DNA from 4 places in the Sphingobacterium sp. UBA7253 genome. Region 2 is predicted to be linked to each of the others. Evidence: riboswitches for the same ligand, from Rfam matches in the RefSeq annotation. Region 2 holds a riboswitch; each other region holds the start of a gene.

Region 1 (5,501 bases), on a different contig from region 2:
CTAAATAACCCGACAAATACAACAAAATACTCGACCGCACTTTTTAAAGGTGATATCGGTGCTGCGCCAGGGAAATTAACAATCTATTTTCCCAATAAAAAGGCGATAATCGCAGATAATATGGGCTATCTGTTACTACCTATGCTGGCACTACTTTTCTTGTTGGTGGGTTGTTTTGCTTATACACTGATTATCATCTTCAGACAAAAGAAAGTTTCGGAAATGAAAACAGATTTCATCAACAACATGACGCATGAGTTTAAAACACCTGTTGCAACAATTATGATTGCCAGCGAGTCACTTAAAGATCCAGACATCAATGCCGACCATAAGCGCGTTCAGAAATTGGCTAATATCATCTACGACGAAAATGTTAGACTCGGAAATCACATCGAACGTGTGCTTGACCTAGCCCGATTGGAAAAGGAAACATTAAAGTTAGACCAGGTGGATGTGCATATTAATGATCTTGTCTCAGCAGTTACCGACAGTATGCAGTTAAGGATGCAAAATATCGGCGGAAAATTTTCCATAGATCTAGCGGCGGCGAAAGATGTTGTTGTTGGTGACGAGCTGCATTTTTCAAATGTATTTTATAATCTACTGGATAATGCAATTAAGTACAACAAAGGAGATCTGCATGTGAATATTCAATCCAAAAATGTTGGTGATACCATTGTTATCACCATTGCCGACAACGGTATTGGGATGAGTCGGGATCACCTGCAAAAGATTTTCGACCAGTTCTACCGTATTCCAACTGGAAATGTTCATAATGTCAAAGGATTTGGTCTTGGCTTAAGTTATGTCCAGGACATCCTGAGAAGGCTGAACGGAAAAATTACAGTTAAAAGTGAAAAAGATAAGGGCACGACCTTTGAAGTAATTTTGCCTATTAAAAAATAAAACGTTCCTTTTTTGTATATTTCCTCTTTAAAAAATTTCAAAGGTTGAGGAAAACTGATTTATCAGTATCAAGGGACATTGGTGAAAATTAATATAATCATTATGCAAAAGATATTATTAGCAGAAGATGATCCTAATTTGGGGGATCTTTTAAAAGACTATCTCGAATTAAAGGGAAAATTTGACGTCACATTATGCACGGATGGAGATGAAGCGATTTCTCAATTCAAAAAAAATAACTACGACCTCTGTATTTTCGATGTCATGATGCCAAAAAAGGACGGATTTACAGTTGGACGTGAAATCAGAAAAACAAACAATACTGTTCCTATTATCTTTGCCACAGCAAAGGGGATGATGGAAGATAAAACCGAAGCCTTTGAATTAGGGGGAGATGATTATATCACAAAGCCTTTTCGAGTGGAGGAATTATTGCTCCGCATCAATGCTTTGCTGAAGCGCAGTGTTCGAGACAAAGAAGAGGAAGTGGTTGCTGATAAATTTGAAATTGGTGATTATTTCTTTGATTATACAAGTCAGCAAATTTCTTACAAAGGACAGATGCAAAAACTATCCACTAAAGAAGCGGAACTACTGCGCTTGCTTTGTTTAAAGAAAAATGATGTGCTGACCCGGGAAGAAGCTTTATTAAAAATTTGGCATGATGACAACTACTTTACGGGTAGAAGTATGGATGTATTTCTCAGTAAACTTCGTAAATATCTAAAAGAAGATAGTAAAGTTGAAATTGTCAATGTGCACGGAAAAGGTTACAAACTTTTGGTGAGCTAAAAGAATGGGGAATGAGAAACAGTCATTCCCCATTTTTTATGCTACACAGCGTATTGAAACATGACATACACTAAATCACGGATGAAAAGAAAAGAACAAAACAATTTTATCCTTAGTAGAATATAAAAAATTGACGCACTTTTATAAAAAATTTGCATTTCAAAAAGAAATGTTCTAACTTAGCGTCGCTTATAGAGAAAGGCAGAGGGAATAGACCCGATGAAGCCTTAGCAACCTGTCCCTTGACAAGGTGCTAAATTCTACCCTACTTGATATGGGAATGATAAGCCGAAGTCACCGAATTCTAGTGTGTCCTTCTCTCTCTAGCAAGAAATATAGTTGAAAAAGAAATATTAAAAACATTCATTATGTTATTGACTAACAATTTAGGTTACCCTCGTGTGGGCGCGTTCCGCGAATTGAAAAAAGCCAATGAGGCCTATTGGGCTAAAAAATCTTCTGTTGAGGAATTATTGGACACAGCAAAAAAAATTCGTGAAGGCAATTGGAAAACACAAAAAGATGCTGGAATAGATTTGATCCCTTCCAATGATTTCTCTTTTTACGATCAAGTATTGGATTTAACCCTTACTGTTGGTGCAATTCCTGCTCGTTACCATTCTTTATTGAATAAAGTAGACAACAATTACAGCTTAGATCTATATTTTGCCATGGCGCGTGGTTTCCAACAAGAAGGAATCGACGTGACTGCAATGGAAATGACCAAGTGGTTGGATACCAACTACCACTATATGGTGCCAGAATTCACAAAAGATCAAGAATTCAAATTGACGTCCGAAAAATTCTTAAATGAATATAACGAAGCAAAATCATTGGGCATCGATACTAAACCAGTTCTATTAGGTCCTATCACTTACCTTTTGATCGGTAAAGAAAAAGAAGCTGGCTTCGACCGCATCGATTTATTGGATAAACTTGTTCCAGTATATGAGCAAATATTAGCTAAACTAGCTGAGGCCGGTGCGCAATATGTTCAGATTGACGAGCCTTTCTTAGCATTGGATTTAGATGCTAAAGTAAAAGCTTTATATCAACCTACTTTCGAAAAATTAGCTGCAGCAGCAAAAAATATCAAATTAATCGCGACGACTTACTTCGAAGCTTTAAAAGACAACGAAGATATCGCAGTTAACCTACCTATCCATGCTTTACATTTGGATTTGGTACGCGGTGAAAACCAATTGGATACGGTACTAGCTAAAGTTCCTGCTTCATTAACATTATCTTTGGGTATTGTTGAAGGCCGTAACATCTGGAAAAATGATTACGAAAAATCATTGGTTAAAATCAAACAAGCTGTTGATGCATTAGGAAAAGACCGTGTATGGGTAGCTCCTTCTTCATCATTGTTGCACGTTCCTTTCGACTTAGACAATGAACACAATGAGCAATCGCTACCAGCTGAAGTAAAAAACTGGTTAGCATTTGCTAAACAAAAATTAGCTGAGGTAAAAGACTTAGCCGTATTAGCAGAAGGTGAAGTTGATGCTGAAACAGCAAAACGCTTCGAAGCGAACAAAGCTGCCGCTGAAAGCCGTCGTACTTCTCCACTGATCCACAAACCAGAGGTTAAAACACGTACAAGCAATATCACTGATGACGATGCGAAACGTACTTCAGCATTTGCTGACCGTAAAGCAGCGCAACAAGCGAAGTTCAACTTGCCGGCATTCCCTACCACAACTATTGGTTCATTCCCGCAAACGAAAGATGTTCGTAAATGGAGAGCAGACCTGAAAAAAGGTGCTATCACGCAGGCAGAGTACGATAAAGCAATCGCAGAAGAAACTGAAAACACAATCCGTCTTCAAGAGCAATTGGATATCGACGTATTAGTACATGGCGAATTCGAACGTAACGACATGGTTGAATACTTCGGTGAACAATTGGCTGGTTACGCTTTCACACAAAACGGCTGGGTACAATCTTACGGTTCACGTTGTGTAAAACCTCCGATTATCTATGGTGATGTATACCGTCCTGAAGATATGACTGTCCGTTGGTCTTCATACGCTCAATCATTGACTAACCGTCCGGTTAAAGGTATGTTGACTGGTCCAGTTACCATCTTACAATGGTCTTTTGTACGTAATGATCAACCGCGTTCAACAACGACTTACCAAATTGCATTGGCGATCTTGGATGAAGTACAAGCGCTGGAAAAAGCAGGTATCAAAATCATACAAATCGATGAACCAGCAATCCGCGAAGGATTGCCGCTACGTAAAGCTGATCAAAAAGATTACTTGAACTGGGCAGTACGTGCTTTCCGTGTTTCTTCATCAAATGTAGAAGACGATACACAGATTCACACACACATGTGTTACTCTGAGTTCAATAATGTAATCGAAGACATCGCTGCAATGGATGCTGACGTCATCACGATTGAGACTTCACGTTCTCAAATGAAATTGTTGAATGCTTTCGCCGGTGATTTCAAATATCCAAACGATATTGGTCCAGGTGTTTATGACATTCACTCACCACGTGTTCCAAGCAAAGATGAGATGGTAGATCTATTGCGTAAAGCAAAAGCAGTAGTTCCAGCAGAACAACTTTGGGTTAACCCTGACTGTGGTTTAAAAACTCGTGCTTGGCCAGAAACCAAAGCGGCTTTAGAGTCGATGGTTGAGGCTGCGAAAATCTTAAGAGCAGAATAATTCTTAAACTATATTGATAAAGCCCTAGATGAAATTTCATCTAGGGCTTCTTTATTGGACCTTGGTTCGAAACAAAAACCGTCATCCGGATAATGTAAGACTATTTTCGGGTGTTCTTCTTTTCTTTCTTGTTTTCCTTTTCTTTCCCGTTCTTAATTTCCTGTTTCCCCTTAATCCGATCTTCAATCGACTTCAGGCTTGACGAAAAATCAAGATCAACATTCTCAAGTTGTGCCATCTTTAACGCCTTCAATGCCTTTTTATATTTTCTCAATTTTTCAAATAAAAGTGCTTTCTTGATCCATATCCCTGCCAAGGGCATCGCCGGAAGTGTCAAAGCAAATTTAATCGTCTTTTTTGCAGCTTCATACTCCCCCATATCGATCAGTGTCTGAATGAAATAAGGATATACCTCCAGTGCCTGCACATTATGCACCAAAGCTTCCTGGAAATACCTTTTTGCCTGCTCATAGTCCAATAGCTGTTCGGCATGAACTCTTCCCATCAAACACAGCGCCATTGTATTGGACTCATCATAAGACAGCGCATAGGATAAGGATTCCATGGTCTCCTCCAAATACATTGGATAGTTATCCAGTGCCTGAAGGACATATTTATTTACTGAATTCATAAAATTTTCTAAAACATAACATTCATATCCAGCTTTCACAATCATCTTGAAAGTAACTGGATTTCTAAAACTCCATAATAAGCTAAGCATATTGGAACAGTGGGCCACCATTTAGAGAGCCAATTTTTAGCCAATATCAACGTGGGTTACTTAACGTATTAAAAAAGAAGATTAGGAAAGGGCCGTATTCCGAAGAATATTCCCGAGAATCTTCTCTGTGGACGAAGCGGGATTTTCTAATATTGCAAACATATTCTTCCGTTTTTATTAATTACTCTGTTAAATTGCAAAGATTCAAAATATTTACCACATTCCCAAAAACTTTTGATTATTAATCTGTTATATCTCACAGCACGATATTGGCATATTATTGTCGCATCAATTTTGCTGAAATTCAATGACTATTTCCCCATCTTTGGACTATGGAAAGTCAATCAGCTAATCAATTAATCAAACTATCAAGAAAACGTAAGGGACTAACGCAGCAGGAA
Region 2 (5,501 bases):
GAGCCGGCTTTTTTTGAAACAGCCAATAGGCTAATCGTTTGCCAAATCATGTCTCACAGCTAATCGCTAAATACGAAATATATGACTATTGATCAAAGCTTTTACATCGGTTACATCAGTAAAACAAGAGGTCTTAAAGGAGAAGTACAACTATTTTTTGAATTCGAGGAATACGAGAGTTTGAATATCGATGTTGTCTTTGTGGAAGTGAACAAAAAACTTGTTCCTTATTTTGTTGATACCATTAAATTTCAAAAAAATAGTACAGCGTATGTGACATTTGAGGATGTGGATCATATCGATAAGGCTCAAGTACTTGTACGTAAAAAGCTATATCTTTCCAATGATAAGATGCCCGAGCGCGATCCAGATGATTTTAGATATACTGATTTAATCGGTTTTTTAGTGATTGATGAAAACCATGGTGAATTGGGGCAAATAACAGATGTTCAGGAATTTCCACAACAATTTGTCGCTTCGGTAAATATGGATGGCAAAGAACTGATGTTCCCATTGTCCGATGATTTGATCTTAGGAATCGATGGCGAAGAGGAGATCATTGAAGTTGAATTGCCAGAAGGCTTGGTGGATCTTTATAAAGAATAAGCATATCCCCAAGCTTATTCAAATAAATAGCGGTACACGAATTATTGCAGTAATTTCTTATCTTGGTCTGTATATTATTACTGGCCATAATTATTGATTTATTTTGAAACCGTTATTACTGCTGCTATTCCTATTCTCGTTGTCTTCTTGTGCTTTCTTTGGGAAGAAAAAGGACTTTCCTGAAGGCAATTACCAAATGATATTGGGCTATTCAAATGAGGAGTATCATAAAGTAAAAAGAGAATCACCCCAAAATGTGGAGGCAGATGTCTATGGTAATGACCCTACGATATACCGGTCCTTTCTCTCCCTCCATGATAAAGACAAATTTGTCATGGCGATCGATGATATCCTACTCTTCGGTAAGTATAGATTCGACGGCGATCGATTAGAATTGACCGATGAGAAAAAGGGTAGTCTCGCTTTGGATATTGTTAAGGTAAAAAACGATTTTGTTCAGCTGAGAGGTGATTTTTCACAGTTTAGCTCAGCACGTGTGCCCACAAGTGAAAAACTTTATATCAACTTTGCGTTAGATAAAACCCCTATCCGGGAGACCCCGAGCAAATTTGATAGCCAAGTGAATCTATGGCGAAATGCCCCTGTAAAATCAGAAAGTGAAATGGAGATAAAAGCCAGGGCATTGAATTTTGTAGATTATTCTATCGCTTATTTCCAGCACATATCAAGTTCAGGCACACATCACGATTATCGAATGGATGGTGTTGAATCACCCATTATTTATGCTGAGAATGGCATTGTGCTCAAGGCATGGGCAGATGTTCCCGATTCTTGGAAAGAGTTATTTTACAACGAAAAAAATGCATTAATCGCCTACAAATATTTATTTGATGGTTTTAAATATGGATCGAAAGAGGAGTACCATGTTACGGGACTCTTACTGATTACATTTTATCTCAAAAATCTACGGAATTCCCTAGCAACGAATCTTTAGCCGATCCTGTTGTGACGTAGTCAATCTCTTCGCTGTCGATGATCCGCGATCGTTAATTTTATCTTTTTTTAGAGTCTTTTATATTTGGTGGAGCCTAAATTCCTGTTGTTGCCTGGGAATAAACCTGAAGCCGTATTTATTGCAATCTTTTTGCCGCTATTTTTGCTTTTTCGAAAAAATATTTTTGTCTTTTGATTTTTTAAAACGATATTAGCAACGCTTATAGAGAAAGGCCGAGGGACTAGACCCGTTGAAGCCTTAGCAACCTGTATTGTTCAAGGTGCTAAATTCTACCCTACTCCATGTGGGAAAGATAAGTTACATGTAGATAAACGATTCCTCGACGTGTGCGTTTCGATGTAAGCCAACCAAACTAAAAACAGTTTTTTAATGAAGATTATCGATCATATCCAGAATGCCAAAGGAAAAACATTGTTTTCTTTTGAGCTATTGCCACCGGCGAAAGGGCAGGGCATCCAAAGTATTTTTAAAACCATGGATGAACTGATGGAGTTTAAACCTCCTTTTATCGACGTAACCTACCATCGGGAAGATTATATCTATAAAGAGCATGCGAGTGGATTACTGGAACGCGTTTCCTATCGTAAACGTCCTGGGACAGTGGCGATATGTGCTGCAATCATGAATAAATATAAAGTAGATGCGGTGCCCCATTTGATATGTGGTGGTTTTACAAAAGAGGAAACTGAAAATGCATTGATCGATTTGAACTTCCTGGGGATAGATAACGTCTTGGTATTGCGGGGCGATGCACGTAAGGGCGATGCCGATTTTATACCGACCGATGGTGGACATGCCTTTGCAACAGACCTACTGGAACAGGTAACTGATATGAATAAAGGAAAGTATCTGCATGAAGACATTATCACATCGGAAAAGACTGATTTTTGCATCGGTGTAGCGGGTTATCCCGAAAAGCATTTTGAATCGCCAAATTTCAATACTGATTTTAAATACCTGAAACAAAAAGTCGATATGGGAGCAGAGTTTATTGTGACTCAGATGTTCTTTAATGTTGAAAAATATAAGGAGTTTGTAACAAAATGTAGGGACAATGGAATCCATGTGCCTATTATTCCAGGATTGAAACCACTGACAACGAAAAAACAGTTGGTTACCCTACCAAGGATATTTCATTTAGATATTCCGGAGGAACTGAGCGATGCTGTTTCAGCATGTAAAACGAATGCCGACGTTAGACAAGTAGGTGAAGAGTGGTTGGTGCAACAATGTCAGGAGCTGATTAAATTTGGCGCTCCGGTATTACATTTCTATACGATGAGTAATCCTGGTCCAACAAAGAAGATTGTTGAAAAACTAGCCTAACTCATAAAAATAAAACGAAAAGGGAGCGCATAAGCTCCCTTTTTTTATGGTAGTATTCGTTGTGAAAGCCTAAAATATGTCCAGAATTTTGATAGTGTGGTTTAGGTCGATCTCTATATTTAGGGTTTAATAGCCTGTTTGGTTTAATAGCCTGTTTATAGTCAGATACTTGTGTTAAATAGTGTTAATTAACTTATTGGAGTCAGGATAACTTTTTAACTTAAAGTGCTAAAAAAGATTTTAACAATAGACCAAATTGACCTTATGACGTACACTAGATTAAATTCTCTACTCGGCTTTGCTTGCGGACTAATTGCTACATGTGTATATATCTCCACCGTTGAAAAGACGGTAAGCTGGTGGGATTGTGGTGAATTTATTGCCTGTGCCTACAAGCTGGAAGTGGCACACCAACCGGGAGCACCATTATTTCTTCTTATTCAGAATATATTTTCCAACCTGGCTTTGGGTAATGCAGGTAAAATCGCCTATTGGATGAATATTGGATCCGCAATCTGCAGTGGGCTTACTGTTACATTTTTATTCTGGACAATAACAGCAATTGCCAAAAAGATACTCAACAGGCAAGAGAAAGTTCAATTATCGAATTATTTCCAAATTTTTGCTGCGGGCTTAGTTGGTGCAATGGCTTTCTGCTTCAGTGATTCATTCTGGTATTCGGCTGTTGAATCCGAGGTATATGCGATGTCTTCATTGTGTACTGCGATTGTTTTTTGGGCAATTTTAAAGTGGGAAGTCCGTGCAGATGAGGAAGGTAGCGATCGTTGGCTGGTGTTTATTGCTTTTGTTATGGGCCTTTCGATCGGAGTGCACCTATTAAATCTGTTGGCAATTCCGGCTATAGCGATGGTTGTCTATTTCAGAAGAGCAGGACAGGTTAATGCGAAAGGTACAATAAAAGCTTTCTTGGTAGGAGTGCTGATCTTGGGGGCTGTTTTGTGGGGAATTATTCAATGGTTGGTCGGTCTCGCAGCTAAGGTAGACCTCTTATTTGTAAATTCATTAGGTTTAGCCTTTGGCTCAGGTATCTTCTTCTTTTGTCTGTTGTTGGGGTGCTTCCTCATTTATGGGCTATATTATTCTTATAAAAAGCGGCAATACACACTGCACACCGGGCTGCTGGTCTTTTGTTTTATTCTATTTGGTTATAGCTCCTATACCATGGTTTTAATCCGTGGAAAAGCCAATCCGTCGTTAAACAATAATGCGCCGGACAATGTGTTTTCTTTTTTGGGTTATCTGAGCCGGGAGCAATATATCCGGGAACCTTTACTCAAAGGACCCAATTATGATTCACAAGTCGTTGGTGTCGAGAGTAAAACCGGTTATCGCAAAGATGAATCAGGGTATATTCCTTTTAGTCAGGTCGATAAGTATACGTTTGATAAGGAAACTTTCTTTCCCCGCATATATAGTCAAGATGGAGCCCATCAGGCTTATTATAGGAGTTACCTCAATTTGAAGGAGGGGCAGCAGCCACAGTTCTCGGATAATTTTAAGTTCTTTTTTAATTTTCAACTGGGTGATATGTATACCCGATATTTCTTGTGGAATTTTGTCGGTAGGCAGAATGACAGGCAAGGGTATGGGACCTATAGTGACGGCAACTGGTTGTCGGGGATTAAACCATTGGATAATTGGCGTTTGGGAGGGCAAGATAAAATATCCCAATCACAGGAGCATGACCCGAGCCGGAATACCTATTTTTTCCTTCCATTGCTACTGGGAATAGCCGGAGCGATCTGGTTGTATCGAAACAATAAACCTTATACCTTGGTCTTGACCTTACTTTTTGTGTTTACGGGAATAGCGATCGTTGTTTATCTCAACCAAACTCCTATGCAACCTCGGGAACGAGATTATGCTTACGTAGGATCTTTTTATGCGTTTGCGATCTGGATCGGACTGGGAGCAATAGCATTTGTTCGGTTTCTCAATCGTTTTGTACAAACACGGTATGCATTAGCGACAGGTATTTCTTTCGCTTTATTGGGCGGTCCCATTATTTTGGCCCATCAAAATTGGGATGATCATAATCGTTCTGAAAAATCGCTGGCAAGGGATATGGCACGTAATTATTTAGAATCCTGCGCTCCAAATGCTATTCTATTTACCTATGGAGATCATGATACATTTCCTGTATGGTATTTGCAAGAAGTGGAAGGAGTACGTCCGGATGTTCGGGTTGTGGTATTAAGTTATCTGACTGGCGATTGGTATATGCAGCAGGCGAAGCAACCGACGTATCAAGCGGCAGGTCTTCCCGTGACGATCCCAGCTGAAAAGACAAAAAAAGGCGTTCGTGATTATATCCCTTTTGTGGATAGACAGCTTGATAATGCGGTGGATATACAGCAATTATTGCAGTTTGTCACATCGGATGATCCGGAGTATAAAGTTCAGCTGAATTCAGGTGATATGGAAAACTATTTCCCTTCCAAGAAAGTCCAATTGCGCGTTGATAAAGAGGAGGTGGTTAAGAAAAATGCGGTTCCGGCTTATTTTCAGAGTGCTATTGTTTCTGCAATGGAATGGGAAATTCCGAATGATCATCTGACCAGGGCGGATTTAA
Region 3 (5,501 bases), on a different contig from region 2:
AATATAGGGCATATGTTCGTATACATATTCATGCAGCCTCAGATAATAATGCTCTGGCAGCGGCGTACAGGGATCAATATCTTTTTTAAAGAGCTGTTCGATTCGCTCAAGTAATTCTTCTAAGGCAAATAGCGCTGCAGAACTCACAATTTTACGCACGTTACAGAAGCTATACAACAAAGAGTGTAGCCGCAACAATTGAGTATGGTAGATTTGGATAGCCTGACGTGCATTATTTACCTGAATAATCTCCCGATGGGCTTGTAGTGCCAATGCAAAATTAGTATTGCAGGCCTCGGTGATCTCACCCAAATGGTTTGGAATATCTTTGTTATCAAGATAAACCAAGGCTTCTATGAGCGTTGTCAGCTTCTGTAAACTTACGATCATCTATACCTCCTTTTGATATCCTTATGGTACCATGGCCAGCCAAATCTCCCGGGATGCATCTGAAGTATGAGTGAATCTCCTTCATTGGTCTGTTCATGTAGTTGGGGATTGACATTAATCGAAACTTTTTCTTCCTCACCTTCATAATTGAACGAAAACCATAGTTCGTATAGGTCACAGCAAGCAGGGCATTTCTGGATAACAATGGCGGGTATGCGTACAGCTTTTGCATTTGGGATATGCTGGCAATTAGCCATGATCAGCAGCATACGGATATACCAGGTACATGCAATGATCATGATGGGAAATTGGATCCCATAAAGTTTGAAAAGGTCTGTCTTTCTCCAGAAAAACAGATGTGCCATTGCGCAGATGATAAAGGCTGTCGGTATGCCCTTTTTTACAGCTGTCCAAAAGGGTTGTGAGCTGATCAGCAGCTGGTAGGGAAGGCGGTCAAATAGTGCTATGCTGCTGACCTGAATACAGACAAAAAAGATAACGAAAAGCTGCATGACGCGTTCTTGGCCACGCATTTCCAGAAATGGGATAAGAATGATCATTGCCCCGATGCTATAGACGCGCTCGCTATGTGACCGGGCCCAGAAAATCCCATATAAGGTAATCAGTACAGCAATTGCAATAAATACATAATTGCGGCTAAATAGCAGTCTAAATTTCTTTATCGTCCTCATGATTTATGGTTTAATAATCAGTGAAGTTTTACGCTATAAATTTACCCACTATAGCATGAAATTTCAGTGAATATCCCAACCATTTCAATGAAGGTCAATTTTTTACAATGAGGGCTAATTTCTTGACAGCGAAATAGGATTTTCTAGCAACAAAGAATTAAATTTTTCATCCAGCAGGGGAATTATTTGAACCGTAAAACGATGCAAAAGCATTGATTTAAGTTAGTTGGACATCGTTTAATAAATAATTGGCTAAATTTATATAACAAAAATAAGTATGTAAATTTTAATAGCGTTATTAAAATGTCGTCTGTACATGAAAAGTTTTAGCAAAAATAGATATCAGGATAATAGAACATTGACGGTGCAGTATCCCGATGGGATCTGGCAGTTGATTGCATCTTTCATTTTTGGAGGATTCTGTTGGTATCTGGGCTATCGGGGCGCCTTGGCGGAATGGCTTTTAGACTGGCCGGTAACCTATAGCTATCTATTTTTTGTATTGATGGTAGCGATTATTTTCTTTTATATACGATTGGTTATCGTAATATTAGACAAAAAGCAGAACTGGCTGGTTAACCCCGAAAAACGCGCCGGTATGCAATTATTTTTTTGCTGCATACTTCCGACGCTTTTATTGTTCTGGATCATTGGCCCCGATCCACAGGCGAAGGATGAATGGCTGCTGTTTCCTTTAATGGTCATATTTAGCGGTATTCTGGTCCTGAACATGTCCTATACAGTTTATTTCTACGTCGCTGTTTACCACAGGCAAAAAATATTGATTTTAGAACAGAAAGAAACTATCCTGCAGCAGGAATCAAGAACGATAGATCTCCAGGAGCAGATTGAGCTGCTTTCTCCGGGCATCGAAGAGCTGAAAGAGATCCTGGAAACAGCAGGGGAAGATAGAGATGTGGATGCAATGGATGAAATAGACTTAGCTCTGTTAAGATCCATGGATCTGGAACAGGAAGTATTCCTGCTCAATAATAAAATCTTGTCCCAAAAGATATCCTATAAGGATATCGGGATTTTTACTTATAAAAATGGTATAGTCAGCCTTTATTTAAGAACTGCGATGGACGAAAATCTGACTTGTGGCGAGCAGCGCAGCTTAAAGGAAGTTGTCAATAGCACGAAGGGATTTGTACAAAAGATAGACCGGGATAAGGCTATACCTTTGGATATGATCCAAGCTTGCCTGCAACTGAAACGGGGCCGATTGCGTATCCTGCTCAAAATCCCTTTTGAGGGAAGGTATAATTTTGAGGTATCCGATAAAATTGCAAAACATATCAGAGAATGGGTCATGATGCAGGTGCCAATAGAAAAGGAGCAATAAAATTGAATAGATGAACTTTAATAGATAGATTATGGAAAAAGTAAGGGACAATACCTGGAAATGCCGAGCTACTGGTAAAGTTGGATTTCCTTCTTTAATTGAGGCGCAATGGGCAATGCTTCACTTTAAGTTCAGATCCCGGATGAAAAACAAACTGGATGGTAAACGTATCAAACACAGGATGGGTAAAGATGCCTGCAAAAGGGCTTATTATTGTAAGTTCTGTAAAGGTTACCATATTACCACTTGGGAAAAAGGTCACTTTAATAATTACAAGACCAAAGCCGAATCCTGGGAGATACCGAAAGGATTAGGAAATTGGAATTATTCAATAGAATAATCCCGTGGTCTATTTTCTATTCTAATTTTTTTCCTCTATAATATTCATTCCAGCTATCCTTCGCATAACCTTTGCCCAGATATTTAAATGTAAAAGCAGTTGCATCTTTTATCTCCTGACCAAAATAATAGACTTTCCAGCTATCTTTGCTGTATCCATCACCGAGAAGAACAAAGCTTTGGTCGGATACATCTTTTAGTCGATTGCCTCTATAATAGACATTCCAACTGTCTTTGGCATATCCTTCATCCAGTATTTTAAAGCTGGGCGCAGAGACATCTTTAATCTTAACGCCACGATAATAGGCATTCCAACTATCTTTGGCATATCCCCAACCAAGTGATTGGAAAGAATGTGGCGATACATCTTTAATCTTAACGCCACGATAATAGGCATTCCAGTTGTCTATTGCATAAGCATTGCCGAGGTCTTTGAAAGATCGTGCATCGACACCTTCGACCATCTTATCCCTGTAGAAGATCCGGTTGCCTATGTTGACATAATCGTTTTCTCTGTCATGTCGAAACGTCGTCTGAGACGTAGATCTTTTATTGTGACGACCTTGTTGAGCAATACTTTTCTCCAATATACATAGCAATGCAAAGGAAATAACAAGCATATTTTTTAAGTGGATAAAGGCCATAATGTATCTGTTTTATAATATGATATTTATATTGAATCCCTCCTTTATGACCAAGATAATTCACCGAAGGTTTAATCATTTTATCATTTTATTTCTCGTTATCCTTATCCGTTTCAAATGCAACTATTTTGGAATCCAAATATTTTTTTGTATATTGCTGGTTATGAGTTTTAAAGAAAAATTAGAGAACTGGCGCACGTCAATCAATCGCGCCGGTAGTGGTGAGGAATTGTATATTTTGCTTTTGAACTATAAAAGGTTTATCAACAAAAATTGGGTGGACGATTTTGGCGATCCGGGCAACTGGAAATCGGAATTAAATCAGGTCATCAGCAAAGTAAGAAACAAGGTGGATGTAGCAGATATCAGAGCCTGCCAAGATTTATCGTCCTATCAGGACGATGCCCGGCAGACCGCACATTCACTCAATCATACGTTAAAATATCATCACTCATTGACAAAAGGGTAGGCTAGGCCTACCTTTTTTTGCCGATAACGATTACTGTAAAGGAATCAGGACATTCTGTTCCAAGCGTACAGGGACATGCTTCACCGAGGTAAAACCGTCTTCCTTGGAAATGATGTTGGAAAGATCCAATCCTCTTTTGGAGAACGTACTGATCAAAGCTGTTCTAAAGGTTGCCTTGGCTGAACCCCAGCCTTGTCCCAAAATGGTGTCATTGTTGAGCTGTATCAGTTCATCTGTTGAGTAATAACTGAATTTTTCCAGTAAGTGTTGGTAAAGATTTGTTGTAGTAGCCATACAATTTAAAAATTTAAAGGATTAAACCATAAACTGTATCCAGATCTTGTTGGGGAAAATAATCGTTCAGCGACGTTTATTTTGGTCGAAACCCGTATTAATTTACCACCGCGGTGCCTGCACTCGGTTGGTATTGCATCATGCAATTCTGAATACTCTACAAATATAGTAGATTATTTTTTATAATAAAAAATATTTTTGTTTTTAAGGGTAAATGGGCGTTAGCAACAGGAATACGGAGGTCAAAAGCGAGGCGCGTGGTTGGCTGTGATTTGGTTATGAAGCGGATAGCTGGGCGAAAAATTTATCATGTTACTGTAATCTCATCGAAAATACTTTTAAAAATAGAGATAAGACAATACTTTTGCGCCATGAATAGAATTGCGGAAATTAACGAATACATTGCTGCCGAACGCGAGGTATTATTGCAACACCCTTTATATCGTAAGATCAAAACGATCAAGAATCTACGTTCTTTTACAGAAGGGCATGTGTACGCTGTATGGGATTTTATGTCTTTACTAAAAGCTTTACAGATTAAATTGACCTGTACGACTTTACCTTGGTTTGCGAGTGAGCATCCATCAACACGCTATCTAATCAACGAAATTGTATTGGCTGAGGAGTCGGATGAATACATTGATGGCCGCCGTTTGAGCCATTTTGAGATGTATCTGGACGCCATGGATGCCATGGGTGCCGACCTTCATCTGGTCAACAAATTTATTGCTCAAGCCAAAAAATCGAGCAACATATTCGATGTCATTGCAACGACCACATTGGACAAGCGGATCAAAGACTTTTTGAATTTTACATTCGAAGTGATTGCTGAGGGCGAGGTGCATAAAATTGCTGCAGCATTTACATTTGGACGCGAAGATCTTATCCCGGGAATGTTTACCTCTATTTTGGAAGAAATTAAAACAAACTTTCCTACAGCCAATCTGGATAGCTTTATTTATTATTTTCAACGCCATATTGATCTTGACGGCGACGAGCATGGACCGTTGGCGATGCAGATGATCACAGATCTTGCGAAGGACGATGAGGTTAAATGGACGGAAATGAAAGAGATCAGTAAAGTTGCGCTACAAAAGAGAATCCAGTTGTGGAATGCAATAGAAGATTCCTTATACGGATAATCTATTATTATACCGTCGAGAAAGGCCTTTCAAATCATGATTTGAAAGGCCTTTTTTATGTGCTGTAAAAAAGGATATTGTAAGGACTTCTTGGCAGATATTGGTCTTTTTGTTTGAATTGATGAAAAAATGTCTTTTTTCCATAACATATTGGCGTTTGTGAAGAAATCCAAGTTCCAATAAGTG
Region 4 (5,501 bases), on a different contig from region 2:
ATCTTTGGTTTTGATGATATCGTAAAGACCTTGGCCTACGACACCAAACCCAAACATCCCTATTGTTAATTTATTACTCATATCTCTTCTTAAATTCTCTTATATATTATTTACTCTCTTATACTAATTCGTTTATGTATTCTTTTTGTTCCCGCAGAAAGCTGCTAATGATTTTTGTGAGTTTTTTTGTTTCGATCAAAAAGCCATCGTGGCCATAGGTCGATTCAATCTCTTGATAATGGGCATTGGGAACATGTTGCGCGATGAATTGTTGCTCTTGTGGCGGAAACAACAAATCTGTATTAACGCTCAGGACTAAAGTTGGACAATCAATGCTCGCCAAAGCAGATTCAATAGATCGTCTTCCCCGACCTAAATTGTGACTGTCCATTGCTTTGGTCAGGAAATAATAGCTGTACGCATTATAGCATTTCACCAATTTTTCACCCTGATAGTTCTGATAGGAGGATGCTTTATAATGATCGAGTTTTTCGTTATCATCTTCCTTTTGCGTGTTGGCATACGTTGTATAGTTGCGGTAAGACAACAGTGCCATAGCGCGTGCAACTTTCAATCCTTTAGCTCCACCATCAGGGTGATTGGCGTAAAAGGTTCGATCAGTTGTAATGGCCAGACGTTGACTTTCATTGAATGCAATACCCCATGGTGAGTGGACGGCATTTGTTCCAACCACGATGAGATGGTTGATGGCTATACTGTGCGATACGGCCCATTCCAATGCTTGTTGACCGCCTAATGACCCCCCGATAAGGATCTCTATTTGTTTGATTTCCAGGTGGTCCGCAAGGACTTGATGTGCGTGAACCAAATCCCTCACTGTGAATTCGGGGAAAGATAGGTAATAGGGTTGTCCGGTTGCTGGGTTTACAGATAGCGGATTACTGCTATTATATGCTGATCCTATGACATTGGCACAAATAATATAATAATCGTTTGCATCAAACAACTCACCTGTTCCAAAAAGACCGGACCACCAATCCAGCACATCTGCATTGGCCGTTAATGCATGGCAAACCCAGATCACATTGCTGCGATCTGCGTTGGGTTTGCCAAATGTTTCATAACTGATTTGTAAATCAGTAAGCTCTCTTCCATTTTCAAATACAAAAGGCTCCGGGTGCAGATATATATGCTTACTCATTTCACGTTTAAGTTTTAAGCCGAAAAAATCTGATTATTTAATTTTATCAAAAGCTTGTTGTAAATCAACTTTGATATCATCAATATGCTCTATTCCTACAGAAAGACGTAATAAGCCTTTGAAGACTCCGGCATTGGCTTGATCTTCATCACTCAATTGTTGATGGGTTGTAGCTGCTGGATGAATAATCAATGACTTCGTATCACCAACATTGGCTAAATGACTGATCAATTCTAAGCTGTCGATAAAGCTATTGGCCTTTTGCGCTGCGTCACCTTTAAGCTGGAAAGAAAGTACCGCGCCATAGCCATTTTTAAGGTATTTTTGTGCGTTAGCGAAGCTCGGAGAGCTTTTTAATCCCGGATAGTTTACTTTTTCTACCTGTGGATGCGCCTCAAGCCATTTTGCGACCTCTAAAGTGTTGTCTACATGGCGTTGCACCCGCAAAGACAAGGTTTCAAGTCCTTGTAATAATAAAAATGAATTGAAAGGGGAGAGTGCTGGTCCGAAATCCCGGAGCCCTTCCACACGCGCCCGAATGGCAAATTGAATATTTCCGAATGGTCCGCTTTCACCGAAAACTTCGGAAAATACTAAACCATGATAGCCTTCAGATGGTTCGGAAAATTGCGGGTATTTTCCATTGCCCCAATTGTAGTTTCCGCCGTCGACGATGACACCGCCAATGCTTGTGCCATGTCCACCGATCCATTTAGTTGCCGATTCAACAACCACATTTGCACCATACTCCAGAGGTTTAAATAAATAACCTCCGGCTCCAAAAGTATTGTCGACGATTAATGGTAAGTCATATTTTTTTGCTACGGCAGCAATTTTTTCAAAGTCGGGAATATTGAAACTTGGGTTTCCGATTGTTTCAACATAGATTGCTTTTGTTTTATCATCAATGAGCGCTTCAATTTTATCGGCTTCGGCGTCTGTTGCAAAACGAGCTTCGATGCCTAGGCGCTTAAAAGAAACTTTAAACTGGTTGAATGTACCGCCGTATAAGTTGGATCCCGCAACAAAATTGTCACCACTTTCCAAAATATTATTTAAAGCTATAAACTGTGCCGCCTGGCCGGATGCAACAGCAACAGCTGCAACTCCACCTTCCAGTGCCGCAATACGTTGTTCGAAAACATCCGTAGTAGGGTTCATAATCCGTGTATAAATATTACCGAACTGCTTTAATGCAAATAAGTTTGCGCCGTGTTCGGCATTTTCAAATACAAAAGATGTTGTTTGATATATAGGAACTGCTCTAGATCCCGTAGTAGGGTCAGCGACTTGGCCAGCGTGAACCTGAAGAGTTTCGAATTTTAAATTTTTGTTTGAAGACATAATATATCAGATTTTAAGGGTTCAAAAAGAAATTGCAAAGTAAAAAGAGAAGCATACACACCTCCTTGAAGGGTCTGTTAAATCTTTATCCAAGAAAACGGAAATGATTTTTAACAAGCATGGAAGTGCATATGCATACGCATTCGCATTCGCATCGATACAATTGTACGATGGGTTACACTTTCGCTTATCGTGCGGTTCACTTGTGTTGAACCTGAATTTTTAATGGACTTCAGTAATTTAATAATCATTGTCTTATGTCATTTATATGCTCCAAAACGATATTGTTTTGGACAGGAATTGGCACCTTTTCAAACAAATTGAAGGTTGCCAGTGGGTCATTGAGCCAGTCTCTCGCCACTTCTTTATAAATCAAGACCTACTGATTAAGGGAGGTGTTGATTAGAAATCTTCTTTCGAAGACGATACAAATATAAACTCTTTTTTTATTAAAGCAAAAGAAAAGCTGTTTTTTAGTTAAAGGAATTTTGAATAACATACGGATCGGATCGCATATTGTTCGATGAAACTTGATAAGTAACTGTCAATCGGGTATTATGATTTCTTTAAATTGATCCGTTCTGCAGTTTGATTTAAATCTGTTAGGAGAGGTTTAAGCGCATCGATTCTACTATGGATATCATAGGCGAGGTGGCGATTCGTCTTTTTGTTTAACGATAGCGAGAGGCCCACCAAATGGGAATTGACCTGATATGCGAGTGCCTGAAAATGGTGAATATGTGACCAATCCATCCATTTGTGCTCGGGTTCTTTTTTCATTTGATTAATGGCGTCTGAAAACAGGGCCATGGCGGTCTGCGCCTTTTTACGAGCCAGTCGTATATCAAACGAACTTTGTCTTTCGTCCGACAGACGGTTATTGATGATCTGGAAATAATGCGCGTTGTAAAGGGATACCTCTTTTGCCAGCTGAACCATGCCTGTGCTCTGGCGTACAGGTATCAAGAAATAACCCGCTATAGCCAAGAATGCTCCAATCAGTGTGAAAAGTATTCGGCTGCCTAAAATGAGATTGATGTTGCCTTCGAACAGATTGAGTGCAATCACAATTCCCAAGGTAATGAAGATGACACTGACCATATAGTTAGATCGGTTGAACAAAAAGAATCCAAAAAGACCCAATGCAGCTATGGTTAGGAGTGCTGGAAGAAAATGAATAGAAATTAAGCAGAACACACCAACTATAATACCCGAGAATGTACCGACAATACGTTCTATATTACGGGTTTTTGTCATTGAAAATGCTGGCCTGGCAACAATAGCGATCGTCAGTAAGATCCAATAGGTATATTTAAAATCCAAAAATAAAATACCGATCAATGCACCTGTTCCAAAAAGAAGAGCCATCCGAACCGCAAATCGAAAAAGCGGATTATTCAGATGGAGTTTACTTTTTAGATCAGCGAGATTACGTAATGGTCGACTGATAAATTGTTGGTACTCGCTGGTGTCAATCTTATCCTGAATTTCCTGATTTTGATAAAAAGCGACCTGGATTCTGTTGAGTACATCAATAATTGCTTCGATGTTGCTTATGATCGAACATAATATACCTTTTGCTGGATCGGCCTGTTGTTCTTGAATTTCTTTTAAATCCCGTAAGAGGGCATTAATTTTAAAGTTATTATGGTATAATTGATGTGCATACCGGAACCTCTTGTTGGGTTGTGAAAAGCTATCGATTTCTAACGCTAATAATTTGATTGTGTGACGAATTAAGGGGAGGCTGCCCGTGTCTGCAAGATTTTTGCGAATTGCATCGTAGTCATGATCAAGCGCAATAATTAACTCATGGAGGTCAATTAATCCATAAACCTGACTGAGCCAATAATTGCTTTTATGCCACTGTTGGCTTATGATTTTTTTTTCTCGAAACAGAAGAGACCTGATTTGTTCCTGCTGTTCGCTGATCTGGCCATGAATTTTTCCTACGCGACTGTACGTAATATTCAAAGGAATATCGGGATCGTAAGACTGTGATCGTATCAATAGAAATTGGGACAATCCATGAAAGCCATTAGCCATGGCATGTTTTAAAGAGCGATAAGGTTGTATATAGGCTTGTAAAAGGCTAAAAAAGTAATATATTATGGACCCTGTTGTAATCTGTAAGCTAACCGCAAAGGGGTGTTGTGGGGCCATTCCGATCACAAAACTCATGAGAATCAATGTCATGTTTCCAATTGCAGCATAGCGGGCTCCAAAAATGCCGTATAAGGTGCATATAAAACCGGCTGACGCTAGCACGATAACCAAGGGCCAATGATAGGGAAATACAATAGCTGTAAACAATGATGCAATAAAGAAGGTGGGAATACATACCAGAGCTGAAGAAAGTTTATCTTTTCTGTTGCCAGGAGGATCGGTGAGTGTCGTTAACAACGATCCGACACCGATTCCGATAGCCGTGCTCGCTTGCGCTCCCAATAAATAGATCGCCAAACTTGGCAAAATACTGACTGCAACATTACGTAATGCGTCTCCAGCATGCTCGCCATGCATAAATCGTATTATAAGGATATAAATACGGTAGAGTCTTTTCTTCAATGATACAGTGCTCATGAATCAGTTTACTAATTTTCGATGCAAAAATACAAATATTATGCTTAATATTTTTTGTATACAATTTATTTGTTTTGAATTTTATTTGTTTTTTGAATTTTTATTTTGATTCGATGTCATTTTCCTACGATATGTTTCAGAAGATTCAAAATTATCTCGCATGATCCTATCCGCTGTAAAAGCGATCAGCGAAGGATAGGGTTTACCGATATTATTTGGTTGTCTACCGAGTGAATCGCACTACCTGTCTATTTCTGCTAGTCAACGTGTAATGAATACACGAGGTTTGTTGTCATTATTATGAAGTTGACTATCCGATCGATAGCCCAAAGAAATTACATTATGAAACCACAAAAAATTAAATTGCTCTTATTTTCTATTGTTTTATTCCTGTGTTCTAATGCCGGACCCG

The links. A riboswitch is a leader RNA that binds a small molecule or an ion and turns the genes downstream of it on or off. The one in region 2 is predicted to bind S-adenosylmethionine.
Region 1: it holds a riboswitch for S-adenosylmethionine, as region 2 does, so the genes downstream of both, metE (5-methyltetrahydropteroyltriglutamate--homocysteine S-methyltransferase) here and metF (methylenetetrahydrofolate reductase [NAD(P)H]) in region 2, are expected to answer to the same signal.
Region 3: it holds a riboswitch for S-adenosylmethionine, as region 2 does, so the genes downstream of both, B2X72_RS12095 (5-oxoprolinase) here and metF (methylenetetrahydrofolate reductase [NAD(P)H]) in region 2, are expected to answer to the same signal.
Region 4: it holds a riboswitch for S-adenosylmethionine, as region 2 does, so the genes downstream of both, B2X72_RS09365 (O-acetylhomoserine aminocarboxypropyltransferase/cysteine synthase family protein) here and metF (methylenetetrahydrofolate reductase [NAD(P)H]) in region 2, are expected to answer to the same signal.

What each region holds. Positions count from the first base shown of each region.
Region 1 covers NZ_DKSP01000028.1:32,940-38,440, reverse strand. Annotated here, with positions in the region: gene B2X72_RS02055 (sensor histidine kinase) at 1-906, shown strand, start outside; gene B2X72_RS02050 (response regulator transcription factor) at 1,009-1,698, shown strand; SAM riboswitch class I at 1,885-1,988, shown strand; gene metE (5-methyltetrahydropteroyltriglutamate--homocysteine S-methyltransferase) at 2,067-4,379, shown strand; gene B2X72_RS02040 (hypothetical protein) at 4,480-5,010, opposite strand; gene B2X72_RS02035 (helix-turn-helix domain-containing protein) at 5,433-5,501, shown strand, end outside.
Region 2 covers NZ_DKSP01000077.1:45,376-50,876, forward strand. Annotated here, with positions in the region: gene rimM (ribosome maturation factor RimM) at 82-606, shown strand; gene B2X72_RS07700 (hypothetical protein) at 710-1,561, shown strand; SAM riboswitch class I at 1,779-1,881, shown strand; gene metF (methylenetetrahydrofolate reductase [NAD(P)H]) at 1,952-2,908, shown strand; gene B2X72_RS07710 (DUF2723 domain-containing protein) at 3,173-5,501, shown strand, end outside.
Region 3 covers NZ_DKSP01000119.1:119,895-125,395, forward strand. Annotated here, with positions in the region: gene B2X72_RS12065 (hypothetical protein) at 1-390, opposite strand, end outside; gene B2X72_RS12070 (hypothetical protein) at 387-1,082, opposite strand; gene B2X72_RS12075 (hypothetical protein) at 1,399-2,427, shown strand; gene B2X72_RS12080 (hypothetical protein) at 2,459-2,767, shown strand; gene B2X72_RS12085 (DKNYY domain-containing protein) at 2,784-3,410, opposite strand; gene B2X72_RS12090 (hypothetical protein) at 3,574-3,879, shown strand; gene B2X72_RS12095 (5-oxoprolinase) at 3,910-4,173, opposite strand; SAM-I-IV-variant riboswitch at 4,241-4,334, opposite strand; gene B2X72_RS12100 (DUF3050 domain-containing protein) at 4,545-5,315, shown strand.
Region 4 covers NZ_DKSP01000096.1:33,039-38,539, forward strand. Annotated here, with positions in the region: gene B2X72_RS09355 (homoserine dehydrogenase) at 1-81, opposite strand, end outside; gene B2X72_RS09360 (homoserine O-acetyltransferase family protein) at 119-1,162, opposite strand; gene B2X72_RS09365 (O-acetylhomoserine aminocarboxypropyltransferase/cysteine synthase family protein) at 1,196-2,506, opposite strand; SAM riboswitch class I at 2,768-2,880, opposite strand; gene B2X72_RS09370 (FUSC family protein) at 3,062-5,089, opposite strand; gene B2X72_RS09375 (TonB-dependent receptor domain-containing protein) at 5,432-5,501, shown strand, end outside.